DNA from 4 places in the Comamonas testosteroni genome. Region 3 is predicted to be linked to each of the others. Evidence: predicted binding sites of a transcription regulator. Region 3 holds the regulator's gene; each other region holds the start of a gene.
What was found. The regulator LexA, encoded in region 3, represses DNA repair genes until DNA is damaged. The targets are predictions, from matches to a motif close to ACTGTATNNNNATACAGT.
Positions count from the first base shown of each region.

Region 1: F0P97_RS12415 (VRR-NUC domain-containing protein) is a predicted target of LexA. The motif match lies at 1,926-1,943, and genes of this name have one in related genera.
Region 2: F0P97_RS06400 (DNA topoisomerase IV subunit B) is a predicted target of LexA. The motif match lies at 1,670-1,687, and genes of this name have one in related genera.
Region 4: recA (recombinase RecA) is a predicted target of LexA. The motif match lies at 2,420-2,437, and genes of this name have one in related genera.

Region 1 covers NZ_CP043568.1:2,730,352-2,735,776, reverse strand. Annotated here, with positions in the region: gene F0P97_RS12420 (ATP-dependent DNA helicase) at 1-180, opposite strand, end outside; gene F0P97_RS12415 (VRR-NUC domain-containing protein) at 177-1,850, opposite strand; gene F0P97_RS12410 (carboxymuconolactone decarboxylase family protein) at 2,064-2,393, shown strand; gene F0P97_RS12405 (potassium transporter Kup) at 2,445-4,358, opposite strand; gene F0P97_RS12400 (type 1 glutamine amidotransferase) at 4,577-5,359, shown strand.
Region 2 covers NZ_CP043568.1:1,403,983-1,409,407, forward strand. Annotated here, with positions in the region: gene F0P97_RS27800 (hypothetical protein) at 1-89, opposite strand, end outside; gene F0P97_RS06395 (MFS transporter) at 106-1,302, opposite strand; gene F0P97_RS06400 (DNA topoisomerase IV subunit B) at 1,721-3,691, shown strand; gene F0P97_RS06405 (lytic transglycosylase domain-containing protein) at 3,748-4,614, shown strand; gene parC (DNA topoisomerase IV subunit A) at 4,655-5,425, shown strand, end outside.
Region 3 covers NZ_CP043568.1:3,650,687-3,656,111, forward strand. Annotated here, with positions in the region: gene F0P97_RS16790 (asparaginase) at 186-1,169, opposite strand; gene lexA (transcriptional repressor LexA) at 1,252-1,923, shown strand; gene F0P97_RS16800 (hypothetical protein) at 2,093-2,515, shown strand; gene F0P97_RS16805 (hypothetical protein) at 2,935-3,180, shown strand; gene F0P97_RS16810 (universal stress protein) at 3,325-3,786, shown strand; gene F0P97_RS16815 (hypothetical protein) at 4,093-4,476, opposite strand; gene F0P97_RS16820 (hypothetical protein) at 4,785-5,171, shown strand; gene F0P97_RS16825 (hypothetical protein) at 5,190-5,425, shown strand, end outside.
Region 4 covers NZ_CP043568.1:5,916,748-5,922,172, reverse strand. Annotated here, with positions in the region: gene F0P97_RS27280 (sensor histidine kinase) at 1-968, opposite strand, end outside; gene F0P97_RS27275 (response regulator transcription factor) at 1,078-1,755, opposite strand; gene F0P97_RS27270 (MarR family winged helix-turn-helix transcriptional regulator) at 1,865-2,356, opposite strand; gene recA (recombinase RecA) at 2,495-3,604, shown strand; gene recX (recombination regulator RecX) at 3,786-4,262, shown strand; gene F0P97_RS27255 (hypothetical protein) at 4,314-5,048, shown strand; gene yddG (aromatic amino acid DMT transporter YddG) at 5,074-5,425, opposite strand, start outside.

The DNA of each region.
Region 1 (5,425 bases), 920 kb from region 3:
GCCGCTGAGCGCCAACTCCGCCTCGTAGCCACCCGCTTTCTCACGCCGTTTTTGCACCACGGCATGGCCTTCAATGCCCTCTAGCGCACTGGGGGCGGGCGTGAAGCGCAGATCCAGATCGCCGCTGCGCGCCGTGAACTCGCACAGCGTGCGTACTGCCACGCTAAGCGCAGGCTTCATGGCGCGCTACCTTCGTCACGCCACTGTACATGGCAGACGCGCACGGGAATGCCCTGCTCCGTGCAATAGGCCAGCCAGCGAATCTGGTTGTCCTGCAGCTTGTCTCCCGGCGCTTTGACTTCCACCATCTCGTAGCGTGAATCGGCATCGGACCGCCGGGGCCAGAAGCGCACCAGATCGGGAAAGCCGGTGCGGTTGGCTTTCACGTCCAGCAGCAGCCGTGTGAACAGAATCCGCAGATGGGCGGCAGGCATGCAATCGAGCGCCAGCTCCAGCAGCTCTTGCGTCAACGTGCCCCAGAACACGAACGGCGACTGAACGCCTTGCTTGTCGGCAAAACGCTGGCGAATCGTGGCCCGATAGCGACCGTCCTCCAGCTCGGCCAGACAGGCGCCAAACAGGGGCTGGCGACGCGGCACAAAATCCGGTGCGCCCAGATCGGCCGGCCCACTCTGGAAAGGATGAAAAAACGCCCCCGGCAGCGGCGCAAAGATGGCGGGCCAGCACAGCAGACCGAATAAAGAGTTGACCAACGCGTTCTCCACATAGAACACGGGCGCATCGGCGCTATGCCAATAGGCTTGCAGCGCGTACTCCACCGCCATGGACTGGGCGGGTCGGTCCAGCTGCACATCGCTGCGCAGGGCCGCCACGGCCGGGGCCAGAGCAGGCTGGCGCCCCGCAGCCACCAGTCCCAGGCTGCGGCTCAGACGCGGCAGCATGCGCGCCACGCGCTGACGCTCCTCCTCGCTTTCAGGCGCGGCTTGCGCCTGGCTGGCAAGAGCCAGCGCCTGATCAAAGCACTGCATGCGCTCCAGCACGCGAATATGACGGTGGCGTGCACCCGCATAGCGGCTGGCCCCATAGGCCTGAGCTGCCAGCGACCAATCCTGCAGCCTCTCGCAAACCTGGCCAAGCTTCAGCAAAACCTTGGCCCTGCGCATGTCCAGCCATGGGTTCTCGCTCTTATTCTCAATAAGAGCAGGCAGCAATTGTGCGGGCTCCACGCCTTCATCGAGAGCCTGACGCCGGGCCGATATTTCCAGATAGAATTCCAGATCTTCGCGGCGCTGAAACGCACGCGAGCCAGCATCCAGCGCCACCGGCTCGTAGCGGAAAATACCGAGGTCGGCCAGCACGAACTCCGACCAGTCCTGGTAGAGATTGCCAAAGAACATCAGCCGCAGACGCGCTCCCAGGTCGCCCACCATGACGCGCCAGACAGGTTCCACGGCCTCAGGATGCCAGACGGCATAAGGCCGGGACTCGGGTTGTCTCTCGGCCAGCAGTTGCAGCATCTCGGCCTTGGGCATGGAAGAGCACAGCTCAAAGCCGGTCAAGATCTGCAGCAGCTCGGGTTTGGTGTGCAGGCCAAATAGTTCGACCACCTCCATGGGCTCGGTGGCACTGAGCAAGCCACGCTCCAGCAAGGGCGCAGCGGCATCGACCGTCACCGGAATCTCCTCATAAGCCAGCTTGCCAGCGCGAAACCAGGGCCCACGCCGCATCAGCATGCGTACCAGCAGCGCCCTGGAGTTCTGCGGCAAGCGCGCAAAGCCGGCGATGAAATCGGCTTCCTGCTCGCTAAGCAGATCGCCATAGCGCTGCGCCAACCAGTCCAGCGCCTGCTGGAAGTTGTGCAGATAGTAGAAGCGGTGCGGCGGAAGAATGGCGGCTTGGGATTCGGTCACGATGACGCGTTACAAAATGCTCGGCGAGAAGATGGGTGGATGCCTACGATGAGACCTGTATTTTCATACAGCTCGAAAATCCCTGCAGATTCACCCACCCATTGATCGCTGCTCAGCGGACGAAATGCTTGCAGCTTGAATGCCCGATGACAGTGGCACACAATCAAAGCTTCATTCAACAAGGAGCAGGCAATGCTGGACTGGAACGAATACCGCAAGGAATTGGCAGGCAGGCTGGGAGAGTTTTCCGAGTTGAGTCCAGGCACCATGGAGGGCTACAAGACCCTGTCCGGCGCGGGCAAGAAGACCGGTCATCTCGATGCCAAGACACGCGAGCTGATTGCCATTGCCGTGGGGGTGACCACGCGCTGCGACGGCTGCATCGCCGTGCATACCAAGGCTGCCAAGGCAGCCGGTGCCAGTCGGGAAGAAATTGCCGAAGCCCTGGGTGTGGCGGTGGCCTTGAATGCGGGCGCCGCCATGGTCTACTCGGCGCGTGCCCTGGACGCCTTGGACGAATAAGACCCTAAAGATATGGCAGCCAGCGCCTGTCTGGCTAGCCATACCTGGCCGTCAAAGCACAACCTGCGTGCCCAGCTCCACCACCTGGTTGGCTGGCAACTTGTAGTAAGTCGCCGCGCTGGCCGACTGCCGGGACATCCAGCCAAACAGAGCGCAGCGCCAGGCGGAAAGACCGCCGGGCCCATCCACAACCTGCACCCTGGCCACAAAAAAACTGGTCGTCATGGGGTCGAGGTTCGGTATTTCGCCATCGACGTCCGGCGCAATCCGCTGGAGCGCCGCCGGAATATCAGGCTGCTCGCGAAAGCCGAAGTGCATGTCCAGTGCCCAGACCCCATTGCACATGGGCTTCAGTTGCAGGCGCTCGCCATCATGCACATAGGGTGTGTTCTCGTTGATCACATGGAGAAACACCGTCTGCTCGTGCATGACCTTGAAATGCTTGAGGTTGTGAAACAGCGCATTCGGCACCAGCTTGGGATCGGAAGTCAGATAGACCGCCGTGCCGGATACCACCGGCACGCCGCTCATGGGCGAGCTCATCAGATCGCTCATGGGAATATCAAGGCGACGGCGATGTTCGGCCACCAGCTGGGTGCCGTCGCGCCATGTCGTCAGCGCGATGAAGATGATGGCGCCCAGCGTCAACGGCAGCCAGCCGCCCTGCTCCAGCTTGGTCAGGTTGGAGGCAAAAAAGCCTATCTCCAGCACCGCAAAACAGGCCAGCGCTGCCAATGTGACAACTCTTGCGCGGCTGCGCCCCAAATAGACCACAAAGCCCACCAGCATGGTGGTGATCAGCATGGTGCCCGACACGGCAATGCCATAGGCCGCCGCCAATGCCCCCGAGGACTTGAAGGCCAGCACCAGCGCGATCACGGCCAGCAGCATCAACCAGTTCACGCTGGGGATATAGATCTGCCCCTGCTCCTGATCGGAGGTGTGCAATACACGCACACGCGGCAAATACCCCAGACGGCTGGCCTGCAGCGTCATGGAATAAGCCCCCGAGATGGTCGCCTGCGAGGCAATCACCGTGGCAGCCGTGGCCAGCACCACAAAAATCAGCAACCAGGAGGGAGAAGCCAGTAAAAAGAAGGGGTTGCTGGCCGCAGTCGCATCGCGCAACAGCAGCGCGCCCTGGCCAAAGTAATTGAGCATCAGGGCCGGAAACACCAGCCCATACCAGCCCAGACGCACGGCCCGGCTGCCGAAGTGGCCCATATCGGCATAAAGGGCCTCGGCACCTGTCATGGCAAGAAACACGGCCGATAGCAGGAAGAAGGCCTTGTCCGTGTGTTGCACGGCGAAGCGAAGCGCATGAAGCGGGTTGACGGCCTGCAGCACCATGGGCGTCTGCACAATGCTGGCCACGCCTGCCCAGGCGATGCAGAGGAACCAGACGATGGTGACCGGGCCGAACAGCCTCCCCACCACACTGGTGCCCTTCATCTGAATGGAAAACAGTCCGATCAGAATGCCTATCGTGATAGGTACGATGAAATGCTCGAACTCCGGCGTGGCAATGCTCATGCCCTCCACGGCAGAGAGCACGGAAATCGCCGGCGTGATGATGGCGTCCCCATAGAACAGTGCAGCCGCAAACACGCCGGCCCCGACCACAAAGCGCGAGCGGCGCGACTGATCGCCCATCACGCGGTGGGCCAGCGCCGTCAGCGCCAGCACACCACCCTCTCCATCGTTATCGTGGCTGAGCACCACCCACACATATTTGATGGCGACGATGACGATCACGGCCCACAGCAGGGCCGAGAGCGCGGCCAGCACATTCTCGGGGCCCACCGTCAGCCCATGTGTGCCGGTAAAAGCCTCCTTGAACGCATAGAGCGGGCTGGTGCCGATATCGCCGAACACAACACCCAAAGCCGCCAATGTCAATGCCGACTGGCTGCTGCCCTGCCCCGTATTCCCAGCCCCCTGAAGCCCGTGTTTGCTTTGTGACATAGCCATGTTTTTGCAGTGATAAAGGCCACCGCAGCCGGGCGGCGGCAGCTCAGTATGGCACGCTGAGGGAAATTGGAAAGCCTGGATGACGTCTGAGCGAGCTGTCTTCCTTTATGCAATCTTGATAGCTGCAGCCACAATCCATACCAGGGCTTGACGCCTGATTTTCTAGATTCAAGGCTTCGCAACAACCGGCTTGCCCTTCAAGCCCGCCTCCCATGAAGCCTGTCGCCATCCTCCAGCATGAAGCATCGCAAGGCCCCGGCGTCCTGCTCGAGCATCTGCTCCAGCAAGACATTGCCCATGTGCTCATAGATCCCTGTGTCGAAGGCGCGGCTCCGGCCAATGCGCGCGACTATCGCGGCATCATCGTGCTGGGCAGCAACCATTGCGCCAACGAGCAGTTGCTCTGGATCGATGAAGAGCGCTGCCTGCTGCAAAGTGCCCTGCAGTACGACATCCCCGTGCTGGGCCACTGCTTTGGCGCGCAAATGCTGGCCCGCGCCATGGGCGCAGGCGTCTGGCGCAACCCCTGCGCGAATATCGGCTGGAGCGAAGTCCGCATCACCCCCAGCGCCCAGCAACTGATGAACCTGCCCGCGCAAGCCACCATCTTCAACTGGCACTACGACACTTTCGACATTCCGACGGCCGCCAGGCGCACCATGTACGGACAGCACTGCCTGAACAAAGGCTTTGTCCACGGCCGGCAATGGGCGTTCCAAGGCCATCTGGAGGTGACCGCAGACAGCGTGCGTCAATGGTGCGGCGAGGGCCACGATGAGCTGCTGCAGGCCCGGGGCCCGGCCGTTCAGAGCGAGGCCCAGATCCTGGACCGACTGCCGCAGCACATAGACCAGTTGCATGCCATGGCACTGCGTACCTACCAGGCATGGACCGATCAGCTGGACAGGCCGGTTTCGGTTTCGTGCAGCAATTCCTCGGAAGCTTTGAGCCGATTTCGCCTCAAGTCCAATGCATACCTTCGCATGCAGCTATGAATTTGCAGGCATCGGAGTCCAGGAATGGAATGAGCAGACATTTTGTTGCATCTAGCGGACGGTCTC
Region 2 (5,425 bases), 2.2 Mb from region 3:
TCCGGTTGCAGATACAGGGCAAACACCGCCAGCAGCAGCACGAGCACGGCACACCAGATGGAGATGCGTTGCCAGAGTTTGAGCTGCATGGTGGTGTCTCCGGTATCAGGCGGCGCTGGGCGCGCGTCGCACAATGGCTGTCTCGCGCACGGGCAGGTTCACGACGGCGGCAAAAATGCCCAGGGCAATCGAGATGTACCAGACCATGTCGTAGTTGCCGTTGATATCGTAGAGATAGCCGCCCAGCCATACGCCCAGGAAGCTGCCGATCTGGTGGCTGAAGAAGACAAAGCCGCCCAGCATGGACAGATGCTGCACGCCGAAGATCTGGGCGATGGTGGCATTGGTCAGCGGCACGGTGGACAGCCACAGAAAGCCCATGGCGGCGCAGAAGGCATAGACCGACCAGGGCGACAGCGGGGCCAGCAAAAAGGCCACGGTGGCCACCGAGCGCAGGCCGTAGATGCCCGACAGCAGATAGCGCTTGGGCAGCTTCTGGCCCAGATTGCCGGCCAGATAGGTGCCGAAGATATTGAACAGGCCGACCAGGGCCAGCGAATAGCTGGCCACATGGGGCGCCATGCCGAAGTCCTTCAGATAGCTGGGCATGTGCACTCCGATGAACATGACCTGGAAGCCGCAGACAAAATAGCCCGCCATCAGCAGCAGAAAGCTGGGGTAGGTCCAGGCTTCCCTGAGCGCCTGGCCCACGGTCTGCTCGCGCTTGATGGGCGTGCTGCCGCCAAAGCCCGGCTCCCGCAGGCCAAAGGCCAGGGCGGCGATCAGCAGCGCGAACAGCGCCAGTATCAGCAAGGCATTGGACCAGCCGAACTGCGCGATCAGCTTGCCCTCCACGGGCACCATGAAGAACTGGCCGAACGAGCCTGCCGCAGCGGCCACGCCCATGGCCCAGCTGCGCCGCGCCACAGGAATCTGCCGGCCCAGCACGCCGTAGATCACGGCATAGGTGGTGCCGGCCTGGGCCGCGCCGATCAGCACGCCGGCGGTCAGCAAAAACACGGTGGCATCGGGAGACAGCGCCATGCCGGCCAGGCCCAGCGCATAGAGGATGGAGCCGCCGATCAGCACCTTGAAGGCGCCGATGCGGTCGGCCAGCATGCCGACGAAGATGCCCAGGATGCCCCAGGACAGGTTCTGCACGGCAATGGCCAGGGAAAAGTTCTCGCGCGTCCAGCCCATCTCCTGGGTGATGGGCTGCAGCCAGAGGCCGAAGCCGTGGCGTATGCCCATGGAGAGCGTGACGATGGCGCCACCGCACAGAAGAATCTGCGCCATGGACATGGGGGCTTGAGTTGTCTTTGTAGTCATGCCGTGTGTGCGAAAAAAGGCTTGGGGGCGGTCAGCACACCACTGTAACGAAACCCGCTGTTTTGCGCCTGCACAGCTCGTCACATGCGTGGCAGTCCGGCCTGCCAGAATGCGATGGCAGTGCCGGGTTGCCTGGATGCACAGCGAATCAGAAAAATAAAAAAAGTGAGCGTCTTGCGTAATATTTGTAAAGGATATAGGTAAAAAAACTATATGAAATATATGAATTACATGAGGTTAAAGCTATCTTTTTGATAGTCTTCTCTACGATAAAGATCCGGTAAAAACACGTTGCCAAGACAGATGTTCGGGCTTTGTGCAAGAGTATTGGGAGTAAACAACTGTGAATTTATCCAGCTCTCATCTGGAGAGGCTACTACAATCCGCCCCCATGGCAGTCAAACCGTCCAACGAATATTCCGAAGGCTCGATCCGCGTTCTCAAGGGTCTGGAGCCTGTCAAACAGCGTCCCGGCATGTATACGCGCACCGACAACCCCCTGCACATCCTGCAGGAGGTGATCGACAACGCGGCCGACGAGGCGCTTGCCGGCTACGGCAAGAAAATCAAGTTCACCATGCATGCCGACGGCTCCTACAGTGTGGAAGACGACGGGCGCGGCATTCCCTTCGGTCTGCACCCCGAGGAGAAGGCCCCCGTGGTGGAGCTGGTGTTCACGCGTTTGCACGCGGGCGGCAAGTTCGACAAGGGCAATGGCGGCGCCTACAGCTTCTCGGGCGGTCTGCACGGCGTGGGCGTGTCGGTGACGAATGCGCTGGCCACGCGCCTGGAGGTGCAGGTGCACCGCGACGGTCAGGTGGCCACGCTGGTGTTCTCGGGCGGCGACGTGATCGAGCCGCTCAAGGTGCGCCCTCTGCAGGCCGGCGAGCGCAAGCAGGGCACGACGGTACGTGCCTGGCCCGATGCCAAATACTTCGAGTCCTCGGCCCTGCCCATGGGCGAGCTGGTGCATCTGCTGCGCAGCAAGGCCGTGCTCATGCCCGGCGTCGCCGTTTCGCTGATCAACGAAAAGTCGCGTGATACCCAGAGCTGGCAGTTCAAGGGCGGTCTGCGCGACTATCTGGCGCAGAGCCTGCATGGCGAGCCCGTCATCCCCCTGTTCGAAGGCGAGGGCTTTGCCGACAAGAACAACGACAGCTTTGCCGAAGGCGAGGGCGCGGCCTGGTGCGTGGCCTTCACCGAAGACGGTGCGCCGCTGCGCGAAAGCTATGTCAACCTGATTCCCACCACCGCTGGCGGCACGCATGACAGCGGCTTGCGCGACGGCCTGTTCCAGGCCGTCAAGGCCTTCATCGACATGCACTCGCTGCTGCCCAAGGGCGTCAAGCTCATGCCCGACGACGTGTTCGCGCGCGCCAGCTATGTGCTCAATGCCAAGGTGCTCGATCCGCAGTTCCAGGGCCAGATCAAGGAGCGCCTGAACTCGCGCGATGCCGTGCGTCTGGTCTCGGGCTTTGTGCGCCCGGCGCTGGAGCTGTGGCTCAACGAGCATGTGGACTGGGGCAAGAAGCTGGCCGAGATCGCCATCAAGGCCGCCCAGACCCGCCAGAAGGCCGGCCAGAAGGTGGAAAAACGCAAGGGCAGCGGCGTGGCCGTGCTGCCCGGCAAGCTGACCGATTGCGAGAGCAAGGACATAGCCGTCAACGAGGTGTTTCTGGTCGAGGGCGACTCTGCCGGCGGCAGCGCCAAGATGGGCCGCGACAAGGAAACCCAGGCCATCCTGCCGCTGCGCGGCAAGGTGCTCAACACCTGGGAGGTGGACCGCGACCGGCTGTTCGCCAACAACGAAATCCACGATATCTCGGTGGCGATCGGCGTGGATCCGCATGGCCCCAATGACGAGCCCGATCTGTCCGGCCTGCGCTACGGCAAGATCTGCATTCTCTCGGATGCGGACGTGGACGGCTCGCATATCCAGGTGCTGCTGCTGACGCTGTTCTTCAAGCATTTCCCCAAGCTCATCGAAGCCGGTCACATCCATGTGGCGCTGCCGCCGCTGTTCCGTGTGGACGTGCCTGCGCGCGGCAAGAAGCCGGCCATCAAGGTCTATGCGCTCGATGCGGGCGAGCTCGATGCCATCATCGAGAAATGCGCCAAGGACGGCGTGCCGCGCGAGAAATGCCAGGTCAGCCGTTTCAAGGGCCTGGGCGAGATGAATGCCGAACAGCTGTGGGAAACCACGCTGAACCCCGATACGCGTCGTCTGCTGCCGGTGCAGTTCATGAATCTGGACTTTGCACAGTCGGAGGCCGTGGTCACCAAGCTCATGGGCAAGGGCGAAGCCGCCGCTCGCCGCGAGCTGATGGAGCTGCATGGCGATGCCGTGGAGGTCGATATCTAGGCGGGGGCGTTGCCAACGCCTGCACTAGCGGCCACTACCGGCCGATGGAGCCAGCCATGCACAAGCCAATGTTCGATGTCTCAACCAGCCAGCTGCCTGCGCGCGGCGGGTTCGCGGCTGTGCGTTTGCGACGTGCGATGGCGGCTGCCTTGCTGGTGGGCTCGGGCTGGCTGGCCCTGGCGCCGGCGGCACATGCCGATCTCTGGGCCTATGTCGACGAATTCGGCGTCACGCACTTTGCGGCCGAGGCGCTGGATGAGCGCTACAAGCTGTTCTTCAAGGGCGAGCTCTACGACAGCAGCCAGCCGGGCCTGCAGCTCAAGCAGGACTCGGCGGCCGAGGGGCTCAACGCCCGCACCCGTATGCAGAGCTTTTTCGAGGTCTCGCCGCGCTACAAGAGCGTGAGGCCGCATCTGCAGAAGGCGGCCGAGAGAACCGGCGTGGACTACGACCTGATCAAGGCCGTGATCGCCGTGGAGTCCGGCTTCGATGCCCAGGCCGTTTCGCCCAAGGGCGCTGTCGGCCTGATGCAGCTGATGCCGGGCACGGCCGAGCGCTTTGGCGTATCGGCCAGCAAAAAGCGCAGCATGCAGCAGCAACTGGCCGACCCGGCCGTGAACGTGCCTGCCGGCGCGCGTTACCTGAGCTATCTGATGGACTTGTTCCCGGGACGGCTCGATCTGGTGCTGGCCGCCTATAACGCGGGCGAAGGTGCGGTGCAGAAATTCGGCAAGGCCATTCCGCCCTACAAAGAAACAATGAATTACGTCAAGGCCGTCACCGGCATCTACGAGCAGCTGCAGGCAGCGCGGCCCCTGAGCGGGCGGCTGGCTGCGGCCAGCCCGGCTGGCCGCGGCGGCTCCCGCATACGCATGACTCTGCCGGGCGCAGCCTCTGCGGCTGCGGACGCGCAAATACCTTGAGTCGCCGGATCGGCGCAATTTGGAAAATCACAAAGAATTCATGAGCGATCAAACCACACTGGATTTGTCTCAACAAGCCGCTGGCGATGCACTGGACCTGGGTCAATACGCACAGCGCGCCTATCTCGAATACGCTTTATCGGTGGTCAAGGGCCGCGCCCTGCCGGATGTCAGCGATGGCCTCAAGCCCGTGCAGCGCCGCATTCTCTATGCCATGGACCGCATGGGCCTGGGCTATAGCGGCCCGAACGGCAATACGGCGGCCAAGCCGGTCAAGAGCGCCCGTGTCGTCGGCGACGTGCTGGGCCGCTTTCACCCGCACGGCGACCAGTCGGCCTATGACGCACTGGTGCGCATGGCGCAGGACTTCAATCAGCGCTACCCGCTGGTCGACGGGCAGGGCAACTTCGGCAGCCGCGACGGCGATGGTGCAGCGGCCATGCGTTACACCGAGGCACGTCTTTCCAAGATCACCGGCCTGCTGCTCGACGAAATCGATATGGGCACGGTGGACTTCGTGCCCAACTACGACGGCAGCACCCAGGAGCCCAAGCAGCTTCCGGCCCGCCTGCCGTTCTCGCTGCTCAATGGCGCCAGCGGTATTGCCGTGGGCCTGGCAACGGAAATCCCCAGCCACAATCTGCCCGAGGTGGCGGCAGCCTGCGTGGCCCTGATCAAGAAGCCTCAGCTGCCCGAGGAAGAGCTGCTGGCGCTGATTCCCGGCCCCGACTATCCGGGCGGAGGCCAGATCATTTCATCGAGCAGCGATATTGCCGATGCCTACCGCACGGGCCGCGGCAGTCTCAAGGTG
Region 3 (5,425 bases):
TGTTCTTGAAGCTCGTGCTCCCGCCCTTCCGGCCGACATCAGTCCGGTGCGAAAAAGCTGCACCGAGGATGGCATTGGAGCCATCAATATTCATAGCTGCCTGCGCCTACACTCATTGGATTTCAGACCCAAACAGCATAAATACTCTGTATCAATGAAGGCCAGCAGCTCTCATAATAAGAGCATCAACCTAATGCGCGAGGCCAGCCCATCAGCTCCAGCATCAGGCTGATTCTGGCCTTGGCCGCCGGCAGGCTGCTCATAAGGCTATCTCGCGCTCCCTCGGCATGCACCACCTGCCCCTCCTCGCACCGGGTCGTGATGCGCAAAGCCATGCCCTGCGCCTGCGCCCAGTCCAGGGCTGGCCCCAGCGCCTCATGGATAGTGCCATTGCCCGTGCCGACCACCACCACGGCACGCACGCCTGCCGAATTCCAGGCCTGCATCACCGCCAGCGCCACGGCGCTGCTGCAGCCCGCATGGCTATGAAGCAGCTCCACCAGGGGCCAGTGATCTGCGGGCGGTAAAGCGATTGCAGTGGAGCTGGCCGCAACGACCCGGGGCAGGCCGCCCGTTGCCCAGCGCAGCCGCCCCTCCTCCACCCAGCCCTGCGGGCCGGCGCCACTGCCATCAAAGGCATCCACACGGTAGGGATGCACCTTGCGCACCTGGCGTGCACTGAACACCCGACCCGCCACCACGGCAAGCACACCGCGGCCAGCAGCCTGCGTGTCGGCCGCACAGGCCACGGCATCGCGCAGATTGCCAGGGCCGTCGGCCGAAATCGCTGTCGCCGGGCGCATGGCGCAGGTCAGCACCACGGGCTTTGCCGGGTGCAGAACACATTGCAGAAACCAGGCGGTTTCCTCCAGGGTGTCGGTGCCGTGGGTGATGACAATACCGCTCACATCATCACGCGCGAGCAGCTCGGCACATCGCAGCGCGAGTGCATGCCAGGTCGCGTGATCCATATCCTTGCTGTCCAGCTGCGCCAGCTGCTCCGCCTGCAGCGACGCCGCAGCAACGCCTTCCAGGTCCGGCACGGCCTGCAGCAGCTGAGCCACGCCCAGCTGGGCCGCACGGTAGCCCACACTGGTGCCAGCCTGCTCGGCAACTCCGGCAATCGTGCCACCGGTGCCCAGGATGACGATATTTTTGTCACGTTCCACTTGCAGTCCTCTTCAAACTGATTAAAAATACAGGTACTGGATGAACACACAGTATTCATCATCGATCGATCAAGGAATGCCCATGGACCACCCCAAGCTCACTCCCCGCCAGCAGCAGATTCTGGACCTCATCCAGTCCACCATCGCTCGCACGGGTGCGCCCCCTACCCGGGCCGAGATTGCCAGCACCTTTGGCTTCAAGTCGGCCAATGCTGCAGAAGAGCATTTGCAGGCACTGGCACGCAAGGGCGTCATAGATCTGGTCAGCGGCACATCGCGCGGCATTCGCCTGCGCGCCGATACCGTGCGCACCATCAATGCGGCACGCGGCGCCAGCTTTGCGCTGCCGCTCACGGCCCTGGCCCCGCTGGTGCTTCCCCTGGTCGGCCGCGTCGCTGCCGGCTCGCCTATTCTGGCCCAGGAACATATCGATCAGAGCTATTCGGTCGAGCCCAGCCTGTTTGCCGCCAAGCCCGATTACCTGCTCAAGGTCCGCGGGATGTCCATGCGTGACGCGGGCATCATGGACGGCGACCTGCTCGCGGTACAGGCTACGCATGAAGCGCGCAACGGCCAGATTGTGGTGGCCCGCCTCGGTGACGACGTGACCGTCAAGCGCTTCAAGCGCACGCCTCAGGGCATCGAGCTGCTACCCGAGAACCCAGACTACAAGATCATTCACGTCGATCCTGAAGAGCCGTTCGCCATCGAAGGCCTGGCCGTAGGCCTTATCCGCAACAGCATGTTCATGTAACGGGCAGACGGCGTCCCTCCGTCTATGCAGCCGAGGCACCGAGCCTCCTTCCCTCTCAAGCCCAGGTGGTAGGCGCGAAGCCGTTGAGCTTCGCCCTGGGCGGAGCTTTGCCGAAAGAACGCAATCCTGCCCTTATCCATGCCGCGAGGTCATCAAAAGGAGTTGCCAAATGGGATTCGCCACATCACTGCAGGCTTTGACACGCCTGACCATGAAAGGCCTGCCTGCCACGCTGTCGCCCAATCCGAACTTCAGCTCCGATGACGCAAGCGAAGCCGCTGCAGAGCCCGTATCCTTCACTGCCAATCGTCCAATGGCGAAGCAGATCGGCATCCCTGTCATGCGCGCCAACCGCGGCCGCAGTCGCCTCGGCAGCAATACACTTCGCCCGCAGGCCTTTGCTGCGACCCCAGAGCTTCAATCGCCAATAATCGACCAGTCGACACAAGCAGCTTCTCCACGACTTCTCAAAATCGTGCAGCGAGAACCGCGCAGGCAACCCGAATGCCTGCTGATCTGCGGACGCATGGCCGATGTCTGCGCCGCGCTGGAGCGTATGGCACTCCATGAGCAAACGGCCCCGCAAGTCTGAAAGCACAATGAGGTTTGCCTGCCTGCACTTATGCAGCCCCGAACCCGACCCGAAATAGGCCTGCAGGCAATGTAACAGGGCTTCCATATGCATCCAACAAGAAGCCATCGCAACGCTCTTGGCCCATCGGCCGGCAGATATGGCGCCAGACAACGCTGCCAACAGTGCATAGGCGAAAAACTCGATGTCGCCAAAACAGACCCTCAGTATTGGCGCCGAACGATCTGGATCGCCATGTAAATTATTTGCTGATGCTCTGCCTGCCCCTGCCCGCCGGAGCGCATTTTGCACAAGCCTCGCAGCCTTCTAAACTCCTTGTCAGGCACGAATATCCGTCAGAACAGATACCCGGATCAGGGTATTGCGGCACCTCTTCGACAGTGGAAACATTCATATACACATGTCAACGAGGGCGTCTTATGAGTGCCTACCGCAAGCTCTTGCAGCACATACAGGCCAAAGACGCCAATGGAGACCTGCGCCTGATTCTGGTCTATCAGAGTTTTGATGAGATCGACATGCCGCATGGCGTCTCCATACGCCCGTCTGCCATTTACTTTGAAACTGCCGATCACCAGGAGGTCAACTGGCTCAATCCACAGCAGTTCGAGATAGAGGCCACTGGCGAAATCCTCAATCGCGTTCCTCCTTCGCCCGAGGAATGAGACGATTCGACGAGACCGCCCCTTGTTACAGAGTCTTACCTCCTGTCTGCAACTCTGCTGCATTCAAAAACTAGGCATTGCGCGGCTCCAGGTATTGGAATAAATTGATTTCCAGGCACATCTTCCGGCATCAGGAGGTTGAACATGTTCAAGCACCTGCTCATTCCCACCGATGGCACCAAACTGTCAGAGGCTGCCGTGCGTGCTGGCGTTCTGCTTGCGCGTGAACAAGGCGCCAAGGTGACCGGCCTGTATGTCATGCCCGATTACCGCGCCATCATCTACGGCGCAGACGCACTGCTGACTTACAACAGCGCAGAGTTCGAGCGCAGTGCCAACAGCGATGCAGATGCGGCTTTGCAGTTCGTTGACCAGATTGCCAGACCTGAAGGCGTACCCTGCAACTTTGTGCGAGTCACCCACGCCTCTGTTTACCAAGCCATTGTTCAGCAGGCGCAGGAATTGCAATGCGACCTGATTTGCATGGCTTCACACGGTCGCAAAGGTATCGGCGGAATTTTGCTGGGCAGCGAAACCCAGCGCGTTCTGACCCACAGCCATGTCCCGGTGCTGGTACACCGGCCTGCCTCAACCGGCAAACATTAAGGAGCCAGAAATATCGAATGGCAGTCCTGCCTGTCGCACGCTCGCCTCGATACAAGGCGGGCACAAGCGACTTGCAAGTCATGGCTGCAAAATGCAGGCCCGCAAGTCAGAAGTTGCTGGCCGCACCCGATGGGGCAACCTGTCAACCGTTCAAACGCGTCAGCAACAGTGCAAGAGCGATAAACGGCGATTGAGGCCAAAGTAACGCCTCTGCCAACTATTCAAATGCATTGACTGTGTGAGCTGCAGAACCGGATCGAGAGGACCCCGAAACTTGCCCGCCTTGCGCGGGCATTTTTTTGGCTGCTAGGCACATCGCTCCGATACTTCTCCCAATCGCTCACGATGCCCAGGCAAGGTGAACAGAATCTGGAGATTCTGCGAGTCCATTTGCTGCACCACGATGGAGCCGTCTTCGTGCAGATAGATCCGCACAGTGTGTTCATCATCCAGATCCCAGTGCGCAACGCTCGTATTCACCCCCCGCCAGCCATGCTCCTCGCACAGCCGACGCCGGCGCAAGGCCTTCAAAAATTCCTGCGAAGCACCAAGCTCTGCATTGGTTTGCACCCAGCTGTCGATCACCAGCTCATAAGCCATCTGCTGCGTATGGCAAGGCTTGGCCAGCTTCATATGCCTGATCCAGGCATCTAGACGGGAGGCAAAAGTGTATTGCAGGTGGTGGGACATGGGCTTTTTTTGAATTCAGTAGTGCATCGGGCCAGATCGCCGCTTGCACATCAAAATCAGAATTTTCCTACGCCCAATTTACCGAAAAGTGCAGCAGAAACAAAATCTACATCACCAAAAGGTTCAGGGTTTAACACTGCTTGATGACTGACCTGAGAGACAACTGGCAACGCGAGACTGGCCAGAGCCACGGTGAACCCTGAGCCTGCACGATGACATATCTCAGGATTGGATAAGCTGGCTCCGGGACGCTTGCCAACTGCTCAGCCACCGCATTGCCAAGTATTTCGTGAGTACCTACCGGTGACTTGCTTGTTGAAATTCAGGCAAGGCGTTTCAGCCCTGCTTTCGATGACTCAGGCCTAGAGCATCGCCATCCGGAAATTCAATGCGCCTCTCTAAAAATTGTCATCATCAGGCAATTTTTACCCTCAAGCCCATACCGGCTCAGGATAGATTTCATTAAAAAAATCTATCTTTTCACTCAGTTACTTAGCACGGCCACTTCATCAAGAAAAGATGACAGCGGCACCGGCAAAGCACCTCCTCGGCGCTTCAAAGAAGCTCACACATCAGATCTGTCCTATCCATTGGCACGATCTGTAAGTGCCTACATACTTCCTTACATCCTCTTGATACAACATCAGTCAAATGCAATGAAATGTCAGCTCGCAGGTCCTGCGGCAAGTCGTTGAGCAACAGGGAGTTTCGTCATGAGAAAAGTTAATCCTGCCGCCAAGAACGCGAACCGCGCTTTTGTCCGTCTGCACACGTATGTGACCAAGCAATTCGACTGGGATCTCTTCACCAAGGACTACCGGGTAGTCCTGCACACAGACGAGGATGGAGGCGTCACGCTCTACATCGTCAAGGTCTTCGACAAGGATGGACAGCCTGCCGCACTGGGACCAAAGATCCCTAACCAGATTACGTTCTCTTACCGCCAAGC
Region 4 (5,425 bases), 2.3 Mb from region 3:
ATGCGCACGAGGTTGCAGCCCTGCATGGCGGGCACGGCGCTCTCGGCCCGTGCCAGTGCCAGCAGCTGGTTGACAGTATGCGTGGCACGCATGCTTGAGCGGCCGATCTGCGCCAGCGAGCGTTTGAGATCTTCGGTATTGGTGCCCTCGCGTTGGGCCAGGTCGGCCTGCATGCGCAGGCCTGCCAGCGGGGTCTTGAGCTGGTGGGCCGCATCGGCCAGAAAGCGTTTCTGCGTGGCGATGGAGTCGTGCAGGCGCTGCAGCAGATCGTTGACCGAATCGACCAGCGGCACCACCTCCAGCGGCACATCCTTGTGATTGATGGGCGAGAGATCTTCGGGCTTGCGCGCGCGTATGCGTTCTTCGAGCCGGTGCAGCGGCTTGATGCCGCGCGCCAGCGCCAGCCAGACCAGCAGGGCGGCCAGCGGCAGGATGACGAACTGCGGCAGCATCACGCCCTTTATGATTTCCGTGGCCAGCACGCTGCGCTTTTCGCGTGTTTCCGCGACCTGCACCAGGGCGTTGGGCTCGCCGGGCAGGGGCATGCGCACCCAGATATAGGCCACGCGCAGATCGATGCCCTTGTATTCCTCATCGCGCAGCAGCACCGAGCCGGTGGGCGTGTCCTCGTCGACGGCGGGTGGGCGGGGCAGGTCGCGCTCGCCGGCCAGATATTCGCCCCTGGTGCCGCTGACCTGGAAGAACACCGTGTCCGATTCATCGGCGCGCAGGATCTCGCTGGCCGACTGCGGCAGATTGAACTGCACCTTGCCGCGCTGAACGATGACCAGCTGGGCCAGGGCCTGGGCGTTGTACTCCAGCGCGCGATCGAAGGGCTTGTTGGCCAGGCCCTGGGCCACCAGCCAGGTCAGCGCCAGGCTCACGGGCCAGAGCAGCAGCAGTGGCGTGAGCATCCAGTCGAGGATCTCGCCAAAGAGGGATCGCTGCTCACGCTGAAAGATTTTCATGCTTGTAAAACTGGCGTATTCCAACTCAGGGATGGCCAGCAAGGGCCGCCCCGCAGCAAAGGCCATCGTCCCCTCGGGGGAAGCGGCGGGGCCGCCTAGGCGCAGCCGCTCAGGGGGGAGCTATCTTTTCCAGGCAATAACCGAGGCCGCGCACGGTGGCGATGCGGATCGGGCCTTTCTCGATTTTCTTGCGCAGGCGGTGGATATAGACCTCGATGGCATTGTTGCTCACCTCCTCGCCCCATTCGCATAGACGCTCCACCAGCTGGTCCTTGCTGACCAGACGGCCTGCGCGCTGCAGCAGCACCTCCAGCAGGCCCAGCTCGCGCGCCGACAACTCCACCATCTTGCCGTCGATGGTGGCGACCCGGCCGGTCTGGTCATAGACCAGCGGGCCGTGCTTGATGGTGGAGCTGGCGCCGCCCATGCCGCGACGCGTGAGGGCGCGCACGCGCGCTTCCAGCTCGGACAGCGCAAACGGCTTGGCCATGTAGTCGTCGGCACCATAGTCCAGGCCCTGTACGCGCTCTTCGATCGAATCGGCGGCCGTGAGAATCAGCACCGGCAGCGCATCGCCGCGCCCACGCAGGCGCTTGAGCACTTCCAGGCCGTGTACCTTGGGCAGGCCCAGATCGAGAATCAGCAAATCGAATTCGCTGCTGGTCAGCAAGGCGGTATCGGCCTCGCTGCCATTGGCCACATGGCTGACGACGGCGCCCGAGCTGCGCAGCGTGCGCAGCAGGCCGTCTGCCAGCACCTGGTCGTCTTCGGCAATCAGTATGCGCATGTGTGTCTCCTGCTTGTTATGTGTGCCTGTTTGCACTTTTGCTGCCATTGTAGGGATGGCCCATGGCTGTTCGGGGCAATTCTCGACAGCCGCTTACAGGTGTCGAATCTCAGTAGCCTTCGGCATAGGCTTCCAGGCCCAGCGCGACCACGGTGGCCACATCCGCTCCCACGGCTTCACGAAACTCGGCCTCGGCCTGGCTTACGGCGTCGTGAAAAGCCTGCAACCAGGCCAGACCGGCATCGGTGAAGCGTACGCGCCTGGCGCGCGCATCATGCGGGTCGGTCTCGCGCGTGACCAGGCCCCAGGCTTCGCACTGCGTCACCAAGTCGGCCATGGCCTGTTTGGTCATACCGGCCTTGTCGGCCAGATCGGTGAGCCGGTCGCCTGCCAGCGACAGATGGCGTGTGATGTGGATATGGGCTGCCCCCACCTTGTCGCGCGCCGCCAGGTTGGATAGCGCCAGCGGCACCTCCACTGCGCGCGCCATGAGCTGCAGCACGCGCGCATCGAAGCGGCGCATGGCATGGCCGAGCAAACGGCCCAGATGGGTCTGGCGCCAGGCATCGGCGGGCGGGGTGACGTGGGCTATTTCTGACATGGATAAATAGTAAGGCAAACTGACTAAATATTTCAATAAATATGCAGTATTGGCCTCTAAACTACTGTTCAAGCATCCAGCCTGAATGCAAAAACAGGACTGGCCACAGACAGTCATTCACCTACTCCGGAGCCTGATATGAACGCTATCGCCAAGACCAACGACGCCAACAGCGAAAAAGCCAAAGCCCTGGCTGCAGCCCTGGCCCAGATCGAAAAGCAGTTCGGCAAGGGCACCATCATGAAGCTCGGTGAAGGTGAAGCCATCGAAGACATTCAGGTCGTCTCCACCGGCTCTCTGGGTCTGGACATCGCTCTGGGCGTAGGTGGTCTGCCCCGTGGTCGCGTGATCGAAATCTACGGTCCCGAATCCTCGGGCAAGACCACGCTGACGCTGCAGGTCATTGCCGAGATGCAGAAGCAGGGCGGCACCTGCGCCTTTATCGACGCCGAACATGCGCTGGACACCAGCTACGCCCAGAAGCTGGGCGTGAACCTCAGCGACGTGCTGATCAGCCAGCCCGACACCGGTGAGCAGGCCCTGGAAATCTGCGACAGCCTGGTGCGCTCGGGTGCCGTGGACCTGATCGTCATCGACTCGGTGGCCGCCTTGACGCCCAAGGCCGAAATCGAAGGCGAGATGGGCGACGCCCTGCCCGGCCTGCAGGCCCGCCTGATGAGCCAGGCCCTGCGCAAGCTGACGGCCACCATCAAGAAGACCAACTGCATGGTCATCTTCATCAACCAGATCCGCATGAAGATCGGCGTGATGTTCGGTTCGCCCGAGACCACCACCGGCGGCAATGCGCTGAAGTTCTATGCCTCCGTGCGTCTGGATATCCGCCGCACCGGCACCATCAAGAAGGGCGACGAGGCCATCGGCAACGAAACCAAGGTCAAGGTCGTGAAGAACAAGGTCTCGCCCCCCTTCAAGACGGCAGAGTTCGACATTCTGTTTGGTGAAGGCATCAGCCGCGAAGGCGAGATTCTGGACATGGGCGTGAACGCCAAGATTCTGGAAAAGAGCGGTGCCTGGTATGCCTACAACGGCGAAAAAATCGGCCAGGGCCGCGACAACTCGCGTGAGTTCCTGCGCGAGAACCCCGCGCTGGCCATCGAAATCGAAAACAAGGTGCGCGATAGCCTGGGCATCAAGCTGCTGCCTGTGGAAGGTGCAGCGGCTGCCGAAGCCAAGCCTGTCAAGGGCGGCAAGGGCAAGGTGGACAAGGACGGAGTGATTGAAGGCTGATTCTTCCCTGAGGCGCTATGCGCCTTTCGCGAAAGGGGACGACATCCTCGCTGCGATGCGGCCCTTGCTTGATGTCCCTGGCTTGGTGAGCGCCAGTGTTTGAGTGCGGGCCTCATTGCTCAAAAGGTTTGCCATCTTTGCGCAGGTTCGTCCTGCGCCTTTTTGTTTCTGGAGATGTGTCGTGAGCTTTGCCAAGCTTTCACTCAAAGGCCGAGCCCTGAAGCTGCTGGGGCAGCGCGAGCATTCGCGGCTGGAGCTGCAGCGCAAGCTGGCGCCTTATGTGGAAGAGGGTGATGACCTGCAGGCCATTCTCGACGAGCTGGAAAAGCGCGGCTTCATCAGCGTGCAGCGGGTGGTGGATTCCGTCATTCACAGCAAGTCCAGTCGCTTTGGCACGGCGCGGCTGGTGCAGGAGTTGCGCAGCAAAGGGCTGGACGATGAAGTGGTGCGCAACGCGAGCGACCAACTGCGCGATACCGAGCTGGAACGCGCCCGCGAGCTGTGGCGCAAGCGCTTTGGTACGCCGCCTGCCGATATCAAGGAAAAAGCCAAGCAGCTGCGCTTCATGGCTTCGCGCGGCTTTTCTTCTGCCGTGGCATCGCGGGTTTTGCGCGAAGCTCCATACTCGGCGTTCGACGAAAGTGATGACGCGGGCTGAGAACTGCACGTAGCCGGCGACCGTTTGACTCCGTGATGGAAAGGACAATGCATGCCCTCAACTGCCTCGAATTCTGATACTCCGTCCGCATTGCGCGTGGGTCTGAGTGCCGGCAAATCGCTGCTGGGCGGCCTGATGCTGGGTGCCTTGCTAGCCCTGGTGCTGGGCTGCGGCGCGGCCGTGTTCTATTTCTCCCGCCTGATGGCCGATCCTGGCCAAGGCATTCATGCCTCGGCACATACCGGCATCTACGGCGCCGTGATCAGCCTGCTGATGTCGCCCCCGTTGCTGGTGGCCGTGGTGCTGATCTTCATCATCCCCGCCTACCTCATGGTCGGTCTGCAGCTGGGCCGCGCCCGCGCGGCAGGCAAGCTGGTGGCGCGCTACGGCCAGGGCCTGGCCGAGCGTCTGGCGGCCATGCTGGCACAGCGCATCGAGGCCCTGCCCAGTGCCCATCAGGCCCTGCACAAGGCGGCCGACCTGCTCACCGTGGGCGCGGCGATGGAGCATCTGCAGCCCTGGGTGGGCAACGGGCGTGCCGTGCAGTTCGTGGTGCGCAGCGTGCTCAATCGCCTGCCGCTGGCCGACCTGCTCGAGGAATGGGGCCACACGCGCGCCCAGTGGGGCAGCGAAGGCGGCAAGGACGATCCGGCGCTGCGCGCCTTTCTGGGCGCCCGCATCCAGGAGATGCTGCAGGCTCTGACCGAGCCGCCCTGGACGCTGCTGTGGATCTTGCTGGCCGGGCATGCCGCCGTGCTCGGCTTGGGCATCTGGCTGACGGTCTGAGGGCCCGGGCGGGCGCGGTGCCGGCCTAATCCCGGCTGCTGCGCGTTGCCCACCAGCAGACCAGCGAACCCAGCGTTACCAGTGCCACGCCTTGCCAGAAGCTCCAGCCCGGCAGCACCTGCAGCAGGGCGCTGGCCATCAGCGCCGAGAGCACGGGCGTGAAATAGGACGCCGCAGCCAGCAGGGCCAGCTTGCCATGCTGGATGCCGTGCTCCCAGCAGCTGTAGCCCAGTGCCGTGAGCGCCCCGACCAGCAAGACCTGGCCGGCGGTCGGCCAGGTCCAGAGCATGGGCTGTGGCTCGCCCAGCATCAGCCATTTGAGCCACAGTGCGATGGCAGTCCAAGTCACGAACAGGCCTACGGCGTTGAAGCCTGCG